Regions from separate parts of the Cedecea sp. B1(4) genome, predicted to be linked through region 2. Evidence: predicted binding sites of a transcription regulator. Region 2 holds the regulator's gene; each other region holds the start of a gene.
The links. Region 2 encodes CRP, which controls carbon source genes, mostly activating them, when cyclic AMP is high. Its sites were predicted from a motif close to ATGTGANNNNNNTCACAT; they were not measured.
Positions count from the first base shown of each region.

Region 1: ACR6JA_RS11935 (ABC-F family ATPase) is a predicted target of CRP. The motif match lies at 3,228-3,245, and genes of this name have one in related genera.
Region 3: idnD (L-idonate 5-dehydrogenase) is a predicted target of CRP. The motif match lies at 1,936-1,953, and genes of this name have one in related genera.
Region 4: ACR6JA_RS17560 (GntP family permease) is a predicted target of CRP. The motif match lies at 2,263-2,280, and genes of this name have one in related genera.

Region 1 covers NZ_JCAHMZ010000004.1:495,454-500,880, reverse strand. The annotation lists gene ACR6JA_RS11940 (glycoside hydrolase family 31 protein) at 1-1,465, shown strand, start outside; gene ACR6JA_RS11935 (ABC-F family ATPase) at 1,594-3,189, opposite strand; gene ldtB (L,D-transpeptidase) at 3,428-4,342, shown strand; gene ACR6JA_RS11925 (CidA/LrgA family protein) at 4,514-4,915, shown strand; gene ACR6JA_RS11920 (CidB/LrgB family autolysis modulator) at 4,912-5,427, shown strand, end outside.
Region 2 covers NZ_JCAHMZ010000007.1:12,835-18,261, forward strand. The annotation lists gene ACR6JA_RS15415 (hydrolase) at 35-1,051, shown strand; gene ACR6JA_RS15420 (YheU family protein) at 1,053-1,271, shown strand; gene ACR6JA_RS15425 (phosphoribulokinase) at 1,362-2,231, shown strand; gene ACR6JA_RS15430 (OsmC family protein) at 2,267-2,671, opposite strand; gene crp (cAMP-activated global transcriptional regulator CRP) at 2,984-3,616, shown strand; gene ACR6JA_RS15440 (YccS/YhfK family putative transporter) at 3,679-5,427, shown strand, end outside.
Region 3 covers NZ_JCAHMZ010000007.1:194,052-199,478, forward strand. The annotation lists gene idnO (gluconate 5-dehydrogenase) at 53-817, opposite strand; gene idnD (L-idonate 5-dehydrogenase) at 842-1,873, opposite strand; gene ACR6JA_RS16245 (HAD-IA family hydrolase) at 2,293-2,973, opposite strand; gene ACR6JA_RS16250 (hypothetical protein) at 3,161-3,772, opposite strand; gene ACR6JA_RS16255 (LysR family transcriptional regulator) at 3,858-4,751, opposite strand; gene ACR6JA_RS16260 (MFS transporter) at 4,866-5,427, shown strand, end outside.
Region 4 covers NZ_JCAHMZ010000008.1:91,111-96,537, reverse strand. The annotation lists gene ACR6JA_RS17570 (C40 family peptidase) at 1-76, shown strand, start outside; gene rnk (nucleoside diphosphate kinase regulator) at 183-593, opposite strand; gene ACR6JA_RS17560 (GntP family permease) at 755-2,131, opposite strand; gene ACR6JA_RS17555 (hypothetical protein) at 2,412-2,570, opposite strand; gene rna (ribonuclease I) at 2,662-3,468, opposite strand; gene dcuC (anaerobic C4-dicarboxylate transporter DcuC) at 3,556-4,932, opposite strand; gene ACR6JA_RS17540 (DUF2946 domain-containing protein) at 5,339-5,427, shown strand, end outside.

The DNA of each region.
Region 1 (5,427 bases), on a different contig from region 2:
CGACTCATTCCAGCTTTCGTCGGGCTACACCTCCATCAATAACAAACGCTACGTGTTTAACTGGAATTATGAAAAGGTGCCGCAGCCGAAGGTGATGAGCCAGGCGTTTATGGCGGCCGGGATCCGCCTTGCGGCCAACATCAAGCCTTGTCTGCTGCAGGATCATCCGCGTTATGAGGAGGTTGCCAAAGGCGGGCTGTTTATCAAAGATTCGGAATCCGATGCGCCGGAACACTCCAGCTTCTGGGACGATGAAGGCTCTCATCTGGACTTCACCAACCCGGCCACGGTGAAGTGGTGGCAGGCTGGCGTCACCACACAGCTGCTGGAAATGGGCATTGGCTCCACCTGGAACGACAACAACGAATACGAAGTGTGGGACGGGGAAGCTCGCTGTCACGGCTTTGGCCAGCCGATAGCCATCAAACATATTCGCCCAGTCATGCCGCTGCTGATGATGCGCGCTTCGATGGAGGCTCAGCAGAAATTTTCCCCGGAAAAACGCCCATATCTGATTTCCCGTTCCGGTTGCGCCGGGATGCAGCGCTACGTCCAGACGTGGAGCGGCGACAACCGCACCAGCTGGAATACGCTGCGTTACAACACGCGAATGGGCGTCGGCATGAGCCTGTCCGGCCTGTTTAACGTCGGGCATGACGTTGGCGGTTTTTCGGGCGACAAGCCTGACGCTGAGCTTTTCGTGCGCTGGGTTCAGAACGGCGTGATGCACCCGCGCTTCACCATCCATTCGTGGAATGATGACCACACCGTGAACGAACCCTGGATGTATCCGGCGGTGACGCCGGCCATCCGCAGCGCCATTGAGCTGCGTTATCGCCTGCTGCCCTATTTCTACACGTTGCTGTGGCAGGCACACGCGGATGATGAACCCATGCTGAGGCCGACTTTCCTCGACCATGAACATGACGTGAAGACATTTGATGAATGCGATGAATTCCTGCTGGGCCGGGATCTTCTGGTGGCAAGCGTGGTGGAACCAGGACAACGCGAACGTACTTTATGGCTGCCGGCCAATGAGCACGGCTGGTACGACTATTATTCCGGCCAGTGGTTTAGCGGCGGCCAGACCATCACCCTGCCCGCTCCGCTTGAGCGTTTACCATTGCTGGTTCGCGCCGGTGCGGCTCTGCCTCTCAGCGAACGCATCTGCTACGTTTCCCCGCAGGACGATACCGTTCGTGAGCTAAAAATTTACCCGCTGCAGGGCGCCGGGACGTCCCACGGCATGTTGTTTGAGGATGACGGAGAATCCTGGGGCTATAAAGAAGGCAACGCGCTCTGGCTTAGCTGGGAAATAACCTGCTCAGCCAACGAGATTAACGTGGCCTTTAGCCGCAAGGGGGATTATTTGCCCGCGTGGCGCGAGATTAAGCTGTCTTTGCCTGAGGGAGAAAGGCGTCGATTGCGGGTGAACGGCGTGGAATGCGAGGTATGGGGGCTGTAATTGCCCCTCACCCCGGCCCTCTCCCCTGAGGGGCGAGGGGGAAAGATAGGAGGTAGATTCCTCGATCTGTCCCCTCTCCCTTTTCGGGAGAGGGTGAGGGTGAGGGTGAGGGTGAGGGTGAGGGAAAATTACCCGTCGATCCCTTTGCTACGCAGGTAATCTTCATAGCCGCCGGTGAAGTCAATCACGCGCTCTGGGGTAATTTCCAGCACGCGGGTTGCCAGCGAGCTAACAAACTCACGGTCGTGGGAAACGAAGATCAGCGTCCCCTGGTACATTTCCAACGCCATGTTCAGCGACTCGATGGATTCCATATCCAGGTGGTTGGTCGGTTCATCCATGATCAGGATGTTTGGTTTTTCCATCATCAGCTTGCCAAACAGCATACGGCCTTTCTCGCCCCCGGAGAGTACTTTGGCCGGCTTCTTGATGTCGTCCTGGCTGAACAGTAGACGACCCAGGATGCTGCGCACCGCCTGTTCGTCGTCACCTTCCTGCTTCCACTGGCTCATCCAGTCAAAGACGGTCAGATCGTTTTCGAACTCGTATTCGTGATCCTGGGCGTAGTAGCCAATCTGAGCATTTTCAGACCACTTCACGCTGCCGTTTTCCGGGGTCAGCTCGCCGACCAAGGTTTTCAGCATAGTAGATTTACCCACGCCGTTAGCACCCAAAATGGCAATCTTCTCGCCCACTTCCAGCAGCAGGTTGACGTTTTTAAACAGCGGGCCGTTCTCAAACCCTTTGGTCACGGCTTCAACTTCAAGGGCGTTACGGAACAGTTTCTTATCCTGCTCGAAGCGGATGAACGGGTTCTGACGGCTGGACGCCTTCACTTCATCCAGCTTGATTTTATCAATCTGACGGGCACGGGAGGTGGCCTGGCGAGATTTGGAGGCGTTGGCGCTAAAGCGGCTAACGAAGGATTGCAGGTCTGCAATCTGCGCTTTCTTCTTCGCGTTGTCCGCCAGCAGCCGCTCGCGAGCCTGAGTTGCCGCCGTCATGTACTCGTCGTAGTTGCCAGGGTAAACGCGCAGCTCGCCGTAGTCCAGGTCAGCCATATGGGTGCAGACCATATTCAGGAAGTGACGGTCGTGCGAGATAATGATCATGGTGCTGTCGCGTTCGTTCAGCGTCTGCTCCAGCCAGCGGATGGTGTCGATGTCCAGGTTGTTCGTTGGTTCGTCGAGCAGCAGGATGTCCGGGTTAGAGAACAGCGCCTGCGCCAGCAGCACGCGCAGCTTCCAGCCTGGAGCGACTTCGCTCATCGGGCCGTAGTGCTGCTCCAGCGGAATGCCCACGCCAAGCAGCAATTCACCGGCACGCGCCTCTGCGGTGTAGCCGTCCATCTCGCCGTATTTCACTTCGAGGTCGGCAACTTTGTAACCGTCTTCTTCGCTCATCTCCGGCAGAGCATAAATGCGGTCGCGTTCCTGCTTCACTTCCCACAGTTCGCCGTGGCCCATGATAACGGTGTCGAGTACGGTGAATTTTTCGAAGGCGAACTGATCCTGACGCAGCTTACCGATACGCTCGTTTGGGTCGAGAGAAACGTTGCCAAGCGTTGGCTCTAAGTCCCCGCCGAGGATTTTCATGAACGTGGATTTGCCGCTTCCGTTCGCGCCAATCAGGCCGTAACGGTTGCCACCGCCAAATTTAACGGAGATATTTTCGAACAGCGGTTTGCTGCCAAACTGCATGGTAACGTTGCTGGATACAAGCACTGGTATGTCCTGGAGAAATAAGTTGTCGAGATTTTGGAATGTGATTTCGGCCACATTATGCCATAACTATGATAAAGGGTCGCCCCGCATCTTCACCGTACAATAGTTAATCAGTGTGAAAAAATTGTGATTTCATCCACATCTGATTTCCCAGATGAATGTAATGCACATATAATGCGCGGCTGAATCGTCCATGAACACTCACTAGCTGGCCCGTCTGGCATAACACTCGCATAACATGAATATGAAATTACGCTCGCTTTTACTGGCTTTTGTGGCTGTCGCGTCTTTCTCTGCTTCCGCCGTGACTTATCCGTTACCGACTAACGGCAGCCGCCTGGTTGGTGAAAACCAGGTTATCACTATTCCTGAAGGCAGCACCGCGCCGCTGGAAGAGTATGCCGCACAGTACCAGATGGGTCTGTCTAACATGCTGGAAGCTAACCCAGGCATTGACCCGTACCTGCCAAAAGCCGGCACCATTCTGAACATCCCTCAGCAGCTGATCCTGCCGGACACCGTGCATGAAGGGATTGTGATCAACAGTGCCGAAATGCGCCTCTACTATTACCCGAAAGGCACCAACACGGTGATCGTGCTGCCAATCGGTATCGGCCAGCTGGGGAAAGATACCCCGATCAACTGGACCACCAAGGTAGAGCGTAAGAAAAATGGCCCAACCTGGACCCCGACGGCGAAAATGCACGCGGAATACGCCGCAGCCGGTACGCCGCTGCCAGCCGTTGTTCCCGCTGGCCCGGACAACCCAATGGGCCTGTACGCGCTGTACATCGGTAACCTGTATGCGATTCACGGCACCAACGCCAACTTCGGTATCGGCCTGCGCGTAAGCCACGGCTGTGTGCGTCTGCGTAACGAAGACATCAAGTTCCTGTTCGACAACGTGCCGGTTGGCACCCGCGTTCAGTTCATTGATGAGCCGGTAAAAGCCACTACCGAGCCAGACGGCAGCCGTTACATCGAAGTCCACAACCCGCTTTCCACCACTGAAGCGCAGTTCAACTCCGATGAAATCGTGCCGATTAAACTGACCAGCAGCGTTCAGAAAGTCACTGCCCAGTCTGATGTTGACACCACCGTTGTTGACCAGGCAATTCAGAACCGTTCCGGGATGCCGGTTCGTCTGAACTAAGCTCACGTTGATTAAAAAATAGCGGCCTCCGGGCCGCTTTTTTATTGCCCAAAATTCGCCCGACAACCTTCACACAGGGAATGTTTGTTATGCTGATATTTCATGATGTGATGGATAGCACAATTTTGCGTTTAATTGTATGATGAATGCGTTTCTTAAAGGGTAACCTCCATGCGCAACTCGTTCACGATAATCTGGCAGTATCTTCGCGCTTTTGTCTTAATTTACCTGTGTTTATACACCGGTATTTTTGTCGCCTCTTTACTGCCTATCGTCATTCCCGGCAGCATTATCGGCATGCTGATTTTGTTTGTGCTGCTGTCGCTGCAGATCCTGCCGGCGAAGTGGGTAAAACCCAGCTGCCATTTGCTGATTCGCTATATGGCCCTTCTGTTCGTCCCTATTGGCGTGGGCGTGATGCAGTATTACGACGTGCTGAAAGCCCAGTTTGGCCCGGTGGTGGTGTCCTGTTTGATCAGCACGCTGGTGGTGCTGGTTATCGTGAGCTGGAGCTCACATCTGGTACACGGTGAAAGAAAAGTGATTGGTGAAGGCGAGGCAGAGCAAAAATGATGCACTTTATATGGTGGTCTTTACCGTTAACGCTGGTGGTGTTTTTTGCCGCCCGCAAGCTGGCCGCTCGGTTGAAATCCCCGCTGCTGAACCCGCTGCTGGTTTGCATGGTGGTGATCATTCCTTTTTTGCTGCTGACCGGCATTCCTTACGACCACTATTTTAAAGGCAGCGAAGTGCTCAACGACCTGCTGCAGCCTGCCGTTGTAGCCTTGGCCTTCCCGCTCTATGAGCAAATACACCAGATTCGCGCCCGCTGGAAATCCATTATTACCATCTGCTTTATTGGCAGCATGGTGGCGATGTCCACCGGCACCTCTATTGCGATATTGATGGGGGCGTCCCCGGAAATTGCCGCTTCGGTCCTGCCAAAATCCGTCACCACGCCGATTGCAATGGCGGTTGGCGGCGGCATTGGTGGTATCCCGGCTATCAGCGCCGTCTGCGTTATCTTCGTCGGTATTCTTGGCGCGGTGTTTGGCCACACGCTGCTGAACATGATGCGCATCAAT
Region 2 (5,427 bases):
TAATTAGCGAACTAAACGAAACTAACAGTGTGATATGGCCAGTACAAGTCCTTTAGAATTGAATATTCATCATGATGAAGGTGACGATTTCCGCCCGATGCGCGGACTCAGTAACCCGCATCTGCAAACCATGATCCCACGTTTGATTCGTCGTCGAATCAATTTCAAACCCCACTGGCAGCGACTGGATATGCCGGACGGGGATTTTGTCGATCTTGCGTGGAGCGAAGATCCGCAAACCGCTATGCACAAACCTCGCCTGGTCGTGTTTCACGGACTGGAAGGCAGCCTCCACAGCCCCTATGCTCACGGCATGATAGAAGCGGCGAAAAAACGCGGCTGGCTGGGCGTGGTGATGCATTTTCGCGGCTGCAGCGGCGTGCCGAACCGTAAAGAACGCATTTATCACTCCGGCGAAACCGAAGACGGCACTTACTTTCTCGAATGGTTAAATCAGCGCTACGGTGAAGTCCCCACCGCCGCAGTTGGTTTTTCGCTGGGTGGGAACATGCTCGCCTGCCTGATGGCAAAACAGGGCGCTGCCTGCACGCTGAAAGCAGGCGTGATTGTTTCCGCCCCGCTGATGCTTGAGCAGTGTTGCTACCACATGGAGCAGGGCTTCTCGCGCGTCTACCAGCATTACCTGCTGAATCTGCTGAAGAAAAATGCCGCCCGTAAGCTGAAGAGCTACCCTGGCTCGCTGCCTATCGACCTCCGCAAGCTGAAAAGCCTGCGCCGCATTCGCGAGTTCGATGACTTAATTACCTCGAAGATCCATGGCTTTGCCGACGCGCTGGACTACTATCGCCAGTGCAGCGCCATGCCGCTTTTGCCGGAAATTGCCGCTCCGACGCTGATTATCCACGCCAAAGACGACCCGTTTATGGATCACCACGTCATCCCGGATCGCGAAACGCTGCCGCCCAATATCCACTACCAGCTCACGACTTACGGCGGCCATGTTGGCTTTGTCGGCGGGACTCTGCTGCGCCCACAGATGTGGCTTGAGCAGCGCATTCCCGATTGGCTAACCCGCTTCCTGGACCACTGAAATGATCATTCCCTGGCAAGATCTCGACCCTGAAACGCTCGACAATTTGATTGAATCTTTTGTATTACGGGAAGGCACCGATTATGGTGAGCAGGAGCGCTCGTTGACGCAAAAAGTCGCCGACGTGAAGCGCCAGTTACAAAACGGCGAGGCCGTGCTGGTTTGGTCTGAACTCCATGAAACGGTGAACATTATGCCGCGCGGGCAGTTTCGCGGCTGACCGCTGACTGGCAGGGTGATCTATACTGGCTGAAAAGTATAACAAGCAGATACAGATCTCTTTTCCGATCCCTCACGGAGTTTTCACCCTATGTCAGCCAAACACCCGGTTATTGCGGTCACAGGTTCCAGCGGCGCCGGTACCACGACCACCAGCCTCGCTTTCCGCAAGATTTTCCAGCAGCTCAACCTGCGCGCCGCCGAAGTTGAAGGCGACAGTTTCCACCGCTATACCCGCCCGGAAATGGACATGGCCATCCGCAAGGCACGCGATGCTGGCCGCCATATTAGTTACTTTGGGCCAGACGCCAACGACTTCGGGTTACTGGAACGAACTTTTATCGAATACGGCCAGACCGGCAAAGGGCAAGCACGTAAATACCTGCATACCTACGATGAAGCGGTGCCGTGGAACCAAGTGCCGGGCACTTTTACGCCCTGGCAGCCGCTCCCGGAGCCCACTGACGTCCTGTTTTACGAAGGCCTGCACGGCGGTGTAGTCACCCCTCAACATAACGTCGCCGACTGCGTCGATTTACTGGTAGGCGTGGTGCCCATCGTTAACCTGGAATGGATTCAGAAACTGGTGCGCGATACCAGCGAACGCGGCCATTCACGGGAAGCGGTGATGGATTCCGTAGTGCGATCCATGGACGATTACATCAACTTCATTACGCCGCAGTTCTCACGTACCCATATCAACTTCCAGCGCGTTCCGACCGTAGACACCTCTAACCCGTTTGCCGCGCGAGCCATTCCGTCGCTGGACGAAAGCTTCGTGGTCATTCACTTCCGTGGGCTGGACGACATCGACTTCCCTTATCTGCTGGCGATGTTGCAGGGGTCGTTTATCTCCCACATCAATACATTGGTGGTACCGGGCGGGAAAATGGGGCTGGCGATGGAGCTGATCATGGCCCCGCTGGTGCAGCGGCTGGCGGAAGGCAGGAAAATTGCCTGATAGCGTGAGGGCGGCTTTACACCGCCCTTTTCTACTTACGCTTCAATAATTTCGTAGCTGTGGCTAATCTCGGCGGCTTTCTCCAGCATCAACGTCACCGAGCAATATTTCTCTGCGGTCAGCTCAACGGCGCGGGCAACCGCGCTTTCTTTCAGCTCTTTCCCGGTCACAACAAAATGCAGATGGATGCGGGTAAACAGACGCGGTGCTTCTTCACGACGTTCGGAAGTCAGTTTCACCTCACAATCCGTCACATCATGGCGGCCTTTTTGCAGAATCGACACCACGTCAATTGAGCTACAACCGCCCGCGGCCATCAGCAGCATTTCCATCGGGCTTGGCGCTTTATCCCCGGAGTTACCGTCCATCAGAACTTGGTGGCCAGAAGCGGATTCGCCGAGGAAGGTCATGCCTTCCACCCATTTAACACGTGCCTGCATTTTACCTACTCCCGTAATAAAAATTTCTTTCAGATTACGCGTCTACGTGAAAACTGGCAACGTAAGGCGATCCAGGTCATGCTGAAACGAGACAATACAAGACACTAACCAAAAGCTATGCTAAAACAATCCGGATGCTGCTGCGATACAGAGACGTTTATGCCGTAAGCAGAGGAAACGACTAATTACAGGCCGCAGGGTTAACCTGCCCGCCAGCTCCCAGGGCTTGGGAAAATTTCACGATTGCAACGCCAGACAAGAGGTTCCACGTCTTGTCTTTGGTAGCCAGTTTATAACAGAGGATAACCGCGCATGGTGCTTGGCAAACCGCAAACAGACCCGACTCTCGAATGGTTCTTGTCTCATTGCCACATTCATAAGTATCCGTCGAAGAGCACGCTGATTCACCAGGGTGAAAAGGCGGAGACGCTGTACTACATCGTCAAAGGCTCCGTAGCTGTTCTGATTAAAGATGAAGAAGGCAAGGAGATGATCCTTTCTTATCTGAATCAGGGTGATTTCATTGGTGAATTAGGTTTATTCGAAGAAGGTCAGGAGCGTAGCGCCTGGGTTCGTGCCAAAACAGCCTGTGAAGTAGCTGAAATTTCCTATAAAAAATTCCGTCAGCTGATTCAGGTCAACCCGGATATCCTGATGCGTCTTTCTTCCCAGATGGCGCGCCGCCTGCAGGTGACTTCTGAGAAAGTTGGCAACCTTGCCTTCCTCGACGTGACCGGCCGCATCGCTCAGACGCTGCTTAACCTGGCTAAACAGCCGGATGCCATGACCCACCCGGACGGGATGCAAATCAAAATCACCCGCCAGGAAATCGGTCAGATCGTGGGCTGCTCCCGCGAAACCGTTGGCCGTATTCTGAAAATGCTGGAAGATCAGAACCTCATTTCCGCCCACGGTAAAACGATTGTCGTTTACGGCACCCGTTAATTAGCCCTTATAAAGGCGTGTCGCTTCGGTAACACGCCTTTTTTGTCTCTACAATTCAGGCTATGTGGAAGAGATTAATTTACCACCCGGAAGTTAACTACGCGCTGCGGCAAACGCTGGTGCTGTGTCTTCCCGTGGCTGTCGGCCTGCTGCTTGGCAGCCTGCAAAACGGCCTGCTCTTCTCGTTAGTTCCCGCCTGCTGCAACATTGCCGGGCTGGACACACCACACAAACGCTTCTTCAAACGTTTGATTATAGGCGGCAGCCTGTTCGCCCTCAGCAGCCTTATCCTGCAGCTTCTGCTGCTCTATACCCACATCCCGCTGCCGGCAATATTGATCGTCATGGCTCTGCTGCTCGGCGTGACGGCGGAAATCAGTTCACTTCACGCTCGCCTGCTGCCCGCATCGCTGATCGCCGCTATTTTTACGCTCAGCATGGCCGGTAACATGCCTATATGGAAACCGATGGTGCTCTATATCTTCGGTACCATCTGGTACGGCGCTTTCAACTGGTTCTGGTTCCGGCTTTGGCGCGAACAGCCGCTCAGGGAGTCGCTCAGCCTGCTGTACCGCCAATTGGCAGATTACTGCGAAGCAAAATACAGCCTGCTGACCCAGCATACCGACCCGGAAAAAGCGCTGCCGCCGCTGCTGGCCCGCCAACAAAAAGCCGTCGATCTGATCACCACCTGCTATCAGCAGCTGCATATGCTATCGGCCAACCAGCAAAACGGCTACAAGCGTCTATTACGCGCTTTCCAGGTTGCGCTGGATCTGCAGGAACACATTTCGGTAAGCCTGCACCAGCCTGAAGAGGTGCAAAAACTGGTCGAGCAAAGCCATGCCGAGGCGGTGATCCGCTGGAATGCCCAAACCATCGCCGCGCGCCTGCGCGTGCTGGCAGACGATATTCTTTATCACCGCTATCCAACGCGCTTTACCATGGATAAGCAGATCGACGCCCTGGAAAAAATAGCTCGCCAGAACCCGGACAATCCAGTGGGGCAGTTCTGCCATTACCACTTCAGCCGCATTGCCCGGGTACTGAAAACCCAGCGGCCGCTGTACGTGAGGGATTTAATGGAGGACAGGGAACGCCGTTTACCGTTTTTCCCGGCCCTGAAAAGCTATCTCTCGTTCAAATCCTCCGCTTTGCGCAGCTCCGCGCGCTTAGGTGTGATGTTGACCATTGCCAGCCTGCTGGGCTCCTTCTTACACCTGCCAAAGCCGTATTGGATCCTAATGACGGTGATGTTCGTGACGCAAAACGGCTACGGTGCAACGCGGGTGCGCATTGTTCACAGGGCGGCAGGCACCATGGCAGGGCTGTGTATCGCGGGTATCACCCTGCACTTCCACGTCCCGGACAGCTACACCCTGCTGGCGATGTTAATGATTACGCTGGTGAGCTACCTGTTTATCCGCAAAAGCTACGGCTGGGCCACCATTGGCTTTACCGTCACGGCGGTATATACCCTGCAGCTCATTACCCTCAGCGCCGAGAGTTACATCATTCCCAGGCTCATAGACACTCTTCTTGGCTGCCTGATCGCCTTTGGCGGCATGATCTGGCTGTGGCCACAGTGGCAAACCGGCCTATTGCGTCAGAACGCCCACGACGCGCTGGAGGCAGATCAGGATGCTATTCGGCTGATATTGAGCAACGATCCAGAGCCCACGCCGCTGGCCTGGCAGCGTATGCGGGTCAACCAGGCGCACAATGCGCTGTTTAACTCGCTCAATCAGGCGATGCAGGAGCCAGGCTTTAACTCCCACTACCTGGCAGACATGAAACTTTGGGTGACGCAC
Region 3 (5,427 bases), 180 kb from region 2:
CCACCTTTTATTCGGTCTACTCGCCTTCACTTTTCGGCAGACACTCGCGCCGTTAAACGGCGGCCAGCATTCCGCCATCAACAAACAACAGGTGCCCGTTAACGAAATCTGAAGCTTTTGAAGAGAGGAACACCGCGGCGCCAATCAGCTCCTGCGGGTCACCCCAGCGTGCGGCGGGCGTCCGTTTGCACAGCCAGCCGCTGAACGCTTCGTCATTCACCAGCGCCTGAGTCATTTCCGTTTTGAAGTAGCCCGGGGCGATGCCGTTGACCTGAATGCTGTGGCGGGCCAGCTCAACGCACATGCCCCGGGTCAGCATCTTCACCGCGCCTTTCGAGGCGGCGTAAGGCGTGATCGTGTCGCGCCCCAGCTCACTCTGCATGGAGCAGATATTGATCACCTTCCCGGCCTGGCGTGCCACCATCCGGCGGGTAACCGCCTGCGAAACCAGGAAAACGCCGGTCTGATTCACCGCAATCACATCATTCCAGTCCTGCTCGGGGAACTCGGTAAAGGGATGGCGGCGCTGAATTCCGGCGTTGTTCACCAGCACATCAATCGGGCCTACGTCCTGCTCAATACGCTCCACGGCCACATCGACATCCTGTTTCTGCGTCACGTCGAACGGGGCGCCCACGGCACGGATCCCTTCGTCCCGCAGCTTTTGCACCGCGGCCTCGACCTTAGCTGGCGTGCTGGCGTTGACGATTATCCGCGCCCCGTACTGGCCCAGCCCGGTCGCCATCAGGTACCCGAGCCCCTGCGCGGAGCCGGTAATCAGGATGTTTTTGCCTTTCAGTGAAAAAAGATCGTTCATTGCCTTAATCCTTATTAACAGGCCTCAGAAAACCAGCTGGACTTTCGCGGCCTGGGTTTTATCCCCGGCAAAGATCAGCGCCTGCTCCAGGTCGGTATAGGCATACTCCGCGCTCAGCAACGGCAGCGGGTTAATCACCTTGTTAGCCAGCCAGGAGACGGCCGTATTGAACTCCGTGGTGAAGCGGAAAGAGCCTTTCAGCGCAATCTCTTTGGCGATGAGCATCATCATGGGGAATTCCGGCACTGCGCCGCCCATTCCCACCTGCACCATGGTGCCTTTGGCGCGGGTCACTTCCAGGCAGGTGGTTACCGACGAAGGGTGGCCGGAGACTTCAAAGCTTATGTCGAAGTAGCCTTTTTCCTCTTTCCAGCCGTCCAGGCTGTCGTGCAGCGGGTTCACCAGCGTGTCGGCGCCCATCTGCGCGGCCAGCGAAAGCGAGCGCGGGCTGACATCGGCGCAGACAATTTCTGCCGCTCCCAGCGTTTTTACCGCGCTGGCGACCAGGCAGCCAATCGGCCCTACGCCGGAGATAAACACGCGCTTGCCCTGCAGATCGCCCGCTTCGTGCGCGGCGTGAATGGCCACCGCCAGCGGCTCGGCAAACACCATCACTTTTTCATCCGCTTCAGCGGGATAGGGAACGCACTGCGCGCTGTCGACGGTTTTAAAGCGGGTAAAGCCGCCGTCAACGTGTGGGAAGTACATTGCGCTGCCGAAGAAGCGCATGGTTGTGCATTGATTTTCTTCCTGGCTAAGACAATATTTACAATGACCACAGGGTTTGGATGGATTAATAGCGACCGTCTGCCCTTCATGTAATTCAGGAGAATCGGTATGCACCACCGTGCCAATAACTTCATGGCCTAAAATCATTGGGGCTTTTACGGCAAAGTTGCCGACCTTCCCTTCCTGATAATAATGCAAATCGGACCCGCAAATGCCTCCCCGGGAAATCTTCAGCAACGTCCCTTTATTATTCCACTCAATTTCCTGATGGCTAACGGAAACGGTTTGCTTGCCTGAGATCACACAGGATTCAGTGTTAATTTTCATCAATGCCTCAATAGTCAGCGGGTAAAACTCAGCGCTATTTAAAGGCTTTTACCTGCCAGTAATTGTGATAAAAGTCACACTTAAAGGCTGTTACAGAAGGATGTTACGCATAACGTGACGCACCTTTTAGTTCTTACCGATTGGTGCCAGGGATGGGGTGATGTAATACGGAAAATAAAAAATAGCTTCTGAGAATGCTGGTAAATAAATAAAAAAACATCAATAACTTTTATAAGGAAAATACATGAACGATCTGCAAATAAAATATAACCCATCATTAAAAGCATGAATTATTTATTTACAAAGTAGAATAATATTTTTAATTAACCATGAGAATGAAAGAGATAACCCGGCACTCATCGGCCGGGAATCTGTCAATCACCTTGATTAGGCTCTGCCAAAAAAGAGAGCCTGAATAATTAGCTTCGCTGCAAGAAAATACCCGAGCCATCGGCCTCAACTCGCAGGGCATCGTAATTTTCCGCGCCGGTATAACGAGAGAGTTCCCCGGCATGGTGAGCGTTGGTGCCGGAAATGACAAAGATTTTTGCGCCTGCCGCTTCACCGGCTTGTACACCCGCCAGGGCATCCTCAAACACCAGGCAGTCGGCCGCGTTTACGCCCAATTTTTCCGCCGCCAGCAGGTAGCCCTCCGGGGCGGGTTTACCGAGACGGACGTCTTCCGCCGCAATAATGACTTTGGGTTCAGGCAAACCGGCGGCCTGAATGCGGCGCAGCGCCAGCGCTTTTGGGGCGGAAGTAACAATGGCCCAGCGATCCAGCGGCAGCGCCTGCAAAAACTCTCGCGCGCCGCCGATGGCTTCCACACCATCCACATCGGCGATTTCAGCTTCGGTAATCCGCTGTGCTTCGGCTTCGGCATCCACGCCCGGTAGATTCTGGCGGGCAATCGTCTCCACCGCGCGCACGCCGTGAATGGTGGGCAGGAAAGTGACCGGATCGATGCCGTGGCGCATGGCCCACTCACCCCAGATGCGTTCTGCCACGCGGATGGAGGTCAGAATGGTGCCGTCCATATCAAAGAAGAAGGCCGAAAAGCGCTGGCCGTTAAAAAGAATATCGCCCGTCTGTGCTGTCAATTACGTGCTCTCCACAGGAGTCTGATGGTCTGCGGAGCATCATACATGGGCGTTATTTATTGTTCACCTGGGCAACCACCTTCTCCCTCAAAGGGAGAAGGGAAATACAGATCAACGATTCAACCTGTAAAGCTTACTGACAGGTTCTCTGTATAGATGTCGCCACTGTTCTGATAATCACCACAAATTACATCGGCGGCGTCAGCCCGTTAACCCCGGCGGAAATCCCGCGCGCGACGGCCTGGCCTGTGTCGTCTTTGGTGGCGAACAGCACCACTTTCGCGCCCGGCTTCAGCACGGACTTGTCGGCGGGGCTGATCAGCACCACCGGTACGTCGTCCGGCACCTGCACGGTTTTCTGCTGGCCGTGGAATTTCACCGTCATCGTGCGCCCGTGGCTATTCACCAACGTACCGACCGTGCCGTTGGTCATGGTGTTCACCTGGCCGTTTGCGGACTCAAACGGATTAAACCCTTCCCCGGAACCGCGCAGGCTCGGGGCAAAAACGTGCACTTCCAGCGCCTTCAGCGTGCCGTCAGCCTGCGGCACGGCGGCGGTGCCGATGAAGCTGTCGGGCTTGATGTCGCTCATCTTCGCTTCGCTCACGCCGTTGATGCGGGTTTTGTCCGTCAGGCCAACGGAAAGCTTTTCCCCCTGCCGGGTGGTGATTTGCAGCGAAGAATCATTGACTGCATCAATGGTGCCGCGTACCGGGGTGATGACATTGTCCGCCGCCGCAGCGCCCACGCTCAGCAGCAGCAGGCTTAGGGCCGGGATAAACAAACGAGGCTTGATCATGCTTTCTCCAGGATTCACGTCAGGTTAATAACTGCACTGGAGTAAGATTAACCGCCAAATGAATCCCGGGGGTGAAAGAGTGTGTTCAAACGTTTCCTGACCCACCCGAAACGTGCTCTTTTGCGAAGCGAATAAGGCGTTTAATCAGCGGCGTGCGCTCCCGCTTGCGGTAAAGCATCCAGATAGCCGAGGGGATTTCTGCCCCGGCAATCGGGCGATAGACCACGTCCGGCACGCCGATGGTTTTTGCCATGATCTCCGGGATAACCGCGATGCCATTGCCCAGCGCGATATGCGCCAGCACTTCGGTCAGCGTGCTGGAGCGGATGGCATCATTGAGTACAAACCCGCCCCGGCGGGCAACTTCATGCGAGCCGGAAGTCTGCTCCGGCAAAACAAAGCTTTCCCCAGTCAGTAGAGCGGGGTCGATAGCTTCCGCGCGGGAAGCCAGACGATGGGAAGCGGGCAGCGCCAGGCAAAAACAGTCGCTTTGCACCAACAGATGCCCGACTTCTGACGGCAGCGCGACCGGGGCGCGCACAAACCCAACGTCGATTTTGCCCTCTACCAGCGCCGCCGCCATGCTGTCCATCAGCACTTCTCGCGCGCCAAGTGAAACATCAGGGTATCGCCCCCGAAACGCCCCCATCACCGAGCTAAGCGTCCCCGACCAAAGCGAAGACGCCACGTAGCCGACGCGAATGTAGCCCTGCTCGCCGCGTGCAGCGCTAAGCACACGCTCACGCGTCAGCTCAGCCTGCCGCAGCGTGGCTTCGGCTTCTTCGCGGAAAATCTCCCCGGCCTGGGTTAGCTGTACGCGCCTTTTGGTACGTAAAAATAGCGGGGTGCCAAACTCCCGCTCAAGCTGGCTGATTTGCACCGACAGCGTCGGCGTGGAGATATTCAGCGTCTCTGCCGCCGCGCCAAAATGGAGCGTTCGGGCAACTTCGAGGAAATAACGCAGATGGCGAAGCTCCATATTCAATCCTGATTATTAGGTTTTAACTAATAATAATGCCGAACGTGGAAATTGAATACCGCGCCCCGGATCGCGAAGCTTAAAGCGTGTTCTTCCCGCGTTTTCGGAGCTTTTATGTCTAATGTGCTGGCCGCGCCCGTGGCCAAAAACGACACCACCGTGCTGCTGGTTGCCTCCATGGGCTGCGCGATGACGGTCATCGACACGAATATCGTTGGCGTCGTGCTGCCGACCATCGCCCGCGGGCTGGACGCCACCTTTGCCGATATGGAGTGGGTGATCGGCGCGTACGTGCTGTGCTTCTCTTCCCTTTTGCTGCCCGCCGGTTCCCTGGCGGACCGCTTCGGCAGGCGGCGGGTCTTTTTATTCGGCATCGCGCTGTTTGCTCTGGCTTCTCTGGCCTGCGGAGCGGCAACCACCAGCCTGATACTGAACATTGCCCGGGCGCTGCAGGGCGTGGGATCGGCCTTTTTACTGGCTCCGGCGCTGGCGATCATCGGCCACACCTTCCGCGAACCGCAGGCCAGAGGCCGCGCGTGGGCCATCTGGGGCGGCATGATGGGCATAACCATGGTGCTCGCGCCTTTGGCCGGCGGCATCATCAGCGCCTATTTCGGCTGGCGCTGGGCGTTCTACATCAACATCCCCATTTGCCTGCTGCTGGCAATGGCGGTGC
Region 4 (5,427 bases), on a different contig from region 2:
CCAACTGGCAGACAATTACTGGCAGGATCATTACCTGGGGGCGAAACGTATTTTGACCGAGGAGGCGATTCTGTGAGGGGAAAACAATAGGGCGGAACAGGACGCAATCTTTACCCTCTCCCTTTTAGGGTGAGGGTAAGAAGCAATCCCTCTCGAAAGAGAGACCGCCGCCCCGAATTGAATTAGCGGTGAAATTCACCGGCAGATTCCGGCTGGTAGTGCAAAGCGAGCACTTCAAGGTGGGTCTGACTGCCGTTTGGCAACGTCCAGTTGATACTATCGCCAACCCGCAGGCCAAGCAGTGCGGCACCGACCGGAGCCATGACAGAAAGCTGGTTATCGCTGTCGGTCAGGTTCGCCGGGTAAACCAGCGTGCGTACGTGGACTTCCTGAGTGCTTAAATCGCGAAATTCTACGCGGCTGTTCATGGAAACCACATCCGACGGCATCTTCTCCGGGCTGCACATCTCCGCGCGATCCAGTTCGGCGTTGAGCGCCTCTGCCACCGGGGCTTTGGCGTACTGCGGCTGTTCCAGCAGGCGGTCAAGGCGTTCGGCGTCTAGTTCGTTAATGATGATGGCAGGTCTGGACATAGTTCTCTCCGTGTAAAAAAGCAGGGCACTCATGTGCTGAAATCGTACAAAGAAAAACCCCCACCGAAACCGGCGAGGGTTGTTCACGTAGGAACGATGATACTGAGCTTAGCCCGGAGTTGAAAGCGAGATCAGTCACATTTTGACTTCCCCCGAGTCCCTTACAGAATCACGCTCCCCAGCGCCGCCAGCAGGAAGGCGATGGTGCCGATCAGCGTTTCCATCACGGTCCAGGTTTTCAGCGTCGTTTTCTCATCCATTTCCAGGAAACGCCCCACCAGCCAGAAGCCGGAGTCGTTCACGTGAGACAGGACGGTAGCGCCACCGGCAATCGCGATAACGATAAAGCACAGGTCAAACTGGCTCAGGCCCGTGGTGGCTTCGACCATCGGTGAGACCAGCGCGGCGGTAGTGGTCAGGGCAACGGTGGCTGACCCTTGAGCAACGCGAAGCGCGGTCGAGATAACAAAGGCAGCAACGATAACCGGCATGCCGGTGTCTGAGAGTACGCCAGCCAGCGCGTCACCAATGCCGCTTGCGCGTAGCACGCCGCCGAACATACCGCCTGCGCCGGTCACCAGGATAATGCCGCAAATCGGGCCGAGTGCGCCGTCACATACCTTTTCAAGATGCTGGCGGCTATGTTTGCCGCTGAAGACCATCAGGGCAAAAAAGACGGTAATCAGCAGCGCAATGGGCGTTTTGCCCAGCATGCGCAAGAAGTTCACCAGCGTATTGTCGGCGCTGACCCAGCCGAGCACAGTGGCGGTGTTGAGGCCGGTATCGAGGAAGATCAGCACCAGCGGCATCAGTAAAATTGTCATGACCATGCCGAATGACGGTGGCTGGTGATTCTGGTCCACTTCGACTTTACCGAGGAAAGAACTCGGCAGAGGAATATCGAATTTCTTCCCGGCATACAGCCCGAAGAGATAGGCCCCGATATACCAGGTCGGGATGGCGATAATCAATCCCACCACAACCAGCAGGCCGATGTTCGCCCCCAGCAGTTCGCTGGCGGCCACCGGGCCTGGATGCGGCGGCAGAAGCGCGTGCATCACCGCAAAAGCACCGGCCGCCGGGAGCGCATATTTCAGCGTTGAGCCGCCGAATTGCTTGGCGACGCTGAAGATGATCGGCAGCATCACCACCAGACCCGCGTCAAAGAAGATCGGGAAGCCAAAAAGCAGTGACGCGACGCCAAGGGCAAAAGGTGCCCGGTGAGCGCCAAAGGTCCCAACCAGGGTGTCCGCCAGCACTTTTGCGCCGCCGGAAATTTCCAACAGGCGGCCAATCATGGCGCCGAGCCCAACTAATAAAGCGACGCCTGCCAGGGTGCTGCCAAAGCCGCCCAGGATCGTGGGTACAATTTTGTCGAACGGCACGCCTGTGACGAGTGCCACAATGACGCTGACCAGGGTCAGCGCCAGGAAGGCATGTACGCGAAAGCGCATGATCAATACGAGCAGGAGCACGACGGAACAGGCGGCAATACCCAGCAGGCTTCCTGCGCCTAAACTTGTTGTTATTTCGGTCATTTTAATTCCCCAGTGGCAAATTCTCAGATGAATGCACCAAAAGCGTGTTATTGGGTGATGCTGATACCGGTAACATGATATCGGTAACATCCGGTTGCCTGTAAATGAACTCTGTAATGTTTGTTAACATTTTGGGACGAAGTTCAAACAATCAAAATAATCAGTGCGAAAGGTGAGCGGGGGAATTGTTTGGCTGGGAAAAATCTGACACGCGCCTGACTAATATCGTCAGGAAACGGTATTCAGCGGGGCCGCCGCGCTGCACGGGGCCCGACTGTTTTTAACGAGCGTGATGTTCCGCTATCGGCAACAAGAGCTCTTTGAGAATGTCATAGCGCTGCTGCGGCGAGAGCCAGATAAACCCCAGCAGTTTTTGCTGGCTACCTTCACGCTCGAACTGCGCCCTCAGCTGCAGTAAATACCGTTTTGTTCTGTTCATGGTCACCTCCAGGTTCGTTACCTGAAGGCTATAACCAAAAAACCGGAACAAATAGTGATGCGATTAATTTTTGACTTCAGTATTTATTCTGTCAGTAGCCAACTGCGTCCAGACGGAAGCTCTTCCCGCAGTTGCCGGGGTGTTTTTGCGGGGCAAAGGAGGCGGTTTGCAGCGGTTGGTTAATCTTGTCTGCCAGCAGGGAGATCTGCATTTCCGTGAGGTAGGCGGGATTACCGTCACAGGTTAGCTTGATGGCATCTACTGCATCGCTGCCCCAGGTTTGCTTCACGGCTTGGTTAAACGCCTTACGCGTCACCACCTGGCCGTAGTTCTGTGCCAGGAACTGGCCAAAAGCGCTGTGTTTCACTTCTCCATTCAGGCGCACCATCGTGCCGAAGTAATCGTCGGGGTTAAAGCCAAAGCAAACGCCGTGCTTGGCGTATTCGTAGCGCTCCAGGCAGGATTGCCCCCCGGCGCCGGGCATCACGCCCGCAAGCTTTGAGGCCATTTCAACGGAAAGCCCGGTATCCGGCGCGGCGCATTTATTTGAGGCCCTGGCTTCGGCCATATTCGGCACCGGGCGAGTGGCGCAGCCGTAGCGCATCCAGCGTTTTTCATCGACGCCGCGTGAGGCGACAGATTTTGGTAGACCGGGCCAGAGGCCGTGAACGGTCAGGAAGGCACTTTTATCCGCCTGTTCCTGCTGGGCTTTACACTCTGCGGGTTCGTTGCGATTGCGGTCGTGCATGCTCTGACAGAAGCCGGTTTGCCAGGAGAGCGCCAGCACGTAGCGATCAAAATCCCCGTACTGGCTGGGCTGCAGGGCGTCGGCAAACGCAAGTGGACTAAGTAAAAGCGGCGTGCAAAGCAGTAAATGTCGCGGTGTGAAATTCATCATTATTCTCTTATCTGTCCTGGAGGCGGGCTTATTATAGGCATAAAAAAAGCGCCTGATGCAGGCGCTTGAAACGATGATGACTGCGGGTTAGTGAACGATCGCTGCAGCAGGAACCAGAATCTCCGTGGCGATAATCACCACCATAAGACCGACGGCGACCGGCACAGAGGTACGCTTCACCACTTCGAAAGGTGAGATTTTTGCCATCCCGGCAACGGCCACCACCACGCCGGAAACCGGAGAAATGGTGCGGCCCAGGTTGGAAGCCTGCAACATTGGAATGGTCAGGTATGCCGGGTTAATCCCGGAAGAGTGAGCCAGTTTCGGGATCATTTCGACGAAGGCATAGAACGGTGCGTTACCGGAGCCGGTGGTCATGGCCGCCAGCATGGTCAGCACCACCAGCACCAGCATCAGAATAATGCTTGCGGAACCAAACGAGGTGGCAATGGAAATCAGGCTTTGAATAAAGCCGATGGTGCTTAAGCCCTGGGCAAAAACGCCGGCGGCAACCAGCAGCATCACCACGTTGGCAAAGGCGTCCGCCATGCCGCGATAGCAAACTTCCATCCCGGAGAAGACGTGCTGCGTATTGAAGCTGCGGAAAAACTCAATCAGCGCGGCAATCAGAATACATATCACCAGGATAGTAATGATATGCAGCTGCGGGCCCCATTTGCCGTCAAAAATCAGTACCCCGACAATCGGCGTAAACGGCAGGATGGCGTAGAAAGCGGGCGCGGAAGTCTGAATTTCACTCACGTCCAGCATTTCGTGGTTGATGTGCTCTTTCTTATCGAGATAGCGCTGCCAGAAGAAATGCGCGATTGCCATGCTGATGATGGCGGCGATGGAGATAGGAATGGTCGTTTTAAAGGCAAAGTCGACCAGCGACATTTCAGAAGCCTGAGCGGCCAGCACCACGTCTCCGGAAGTTGGAGCCAGAATAATCGCCGCCGGGGAAGCGCAAATGGCTGCGGCAGCACCGCGGCTGATACCGACATTGACCATGACCGGGAACAGCGTAGCCATTAACAGCACCCCAAGCCCGGTTGCGGAAGAGACCGCCAGCGACATCAGGCAGGCGACGAAGTAGGCGGCAATCATCAGTAAGTAAGGCGAGTTGATGAATTTCAGCGGCTTAGAGGCCAGCTTGACCACCACATCGTTGGCGCCGATATGGGTCATGTAGGCGGCAAACCCGCAGAGCATCATGATCATCATGCCAAGATCGCCGCCGCGGCTCATCAGCAGGATTTTGACGTATTCAAAGATGTCCGTGGCGGTGTAGCCGGTGCTTTCCGCGCTAGCGGGCAACACTTTATGCCCCATTAACGCGCTGACGATAAGTAACAATAATCCGCCGACGAACAGCACGCCGGTGGCGGAATAGCCTTTGATGATGTAGCGGGCAACGCCCACAATCACCACGACCCCGATAATAAGTTCCAGAATGGTAAGCATGATATCCCCTGATACGCTAAGGCGCTCTTCGGCGTCCTTACGCTTGCGGCTATAAGTGATTTTCTCTCAGAAATTAAAATAGTGATTTTTTACAGGCGACTGTAAAGGGCTAAGAATTTGCCTCAGAACCCGTTTGGAGTTTCTGATAAGCATCAACTTTCGTTGCAACGGATCAACTTTAGGCAAAGCTTTTGTTGGCTGCATTACGTTTATCGACGTGGCCGATAAAAAATAAGGCATAAAAATTGTGCGAGTTTTGGCGGTATAACCGACGATCGGTTATGTAAAAACAATGATTGTTTTGCCTGATTGTTAACGAATGGCTTTTTCGTAAAGCAGTTAAAAAAAACTTTAAAACGCAACAGGCTGCCGCCTATACTGCCGATCTCTTTTATGCGGGGTTTTTATGCTGCACACCTCCCTCTGGTCGACAAGCCACTGGCGCTTTATCAGGAAGCATCTTTTGATGCTGCTGTTGGCGTTGGGCTGGTTTTT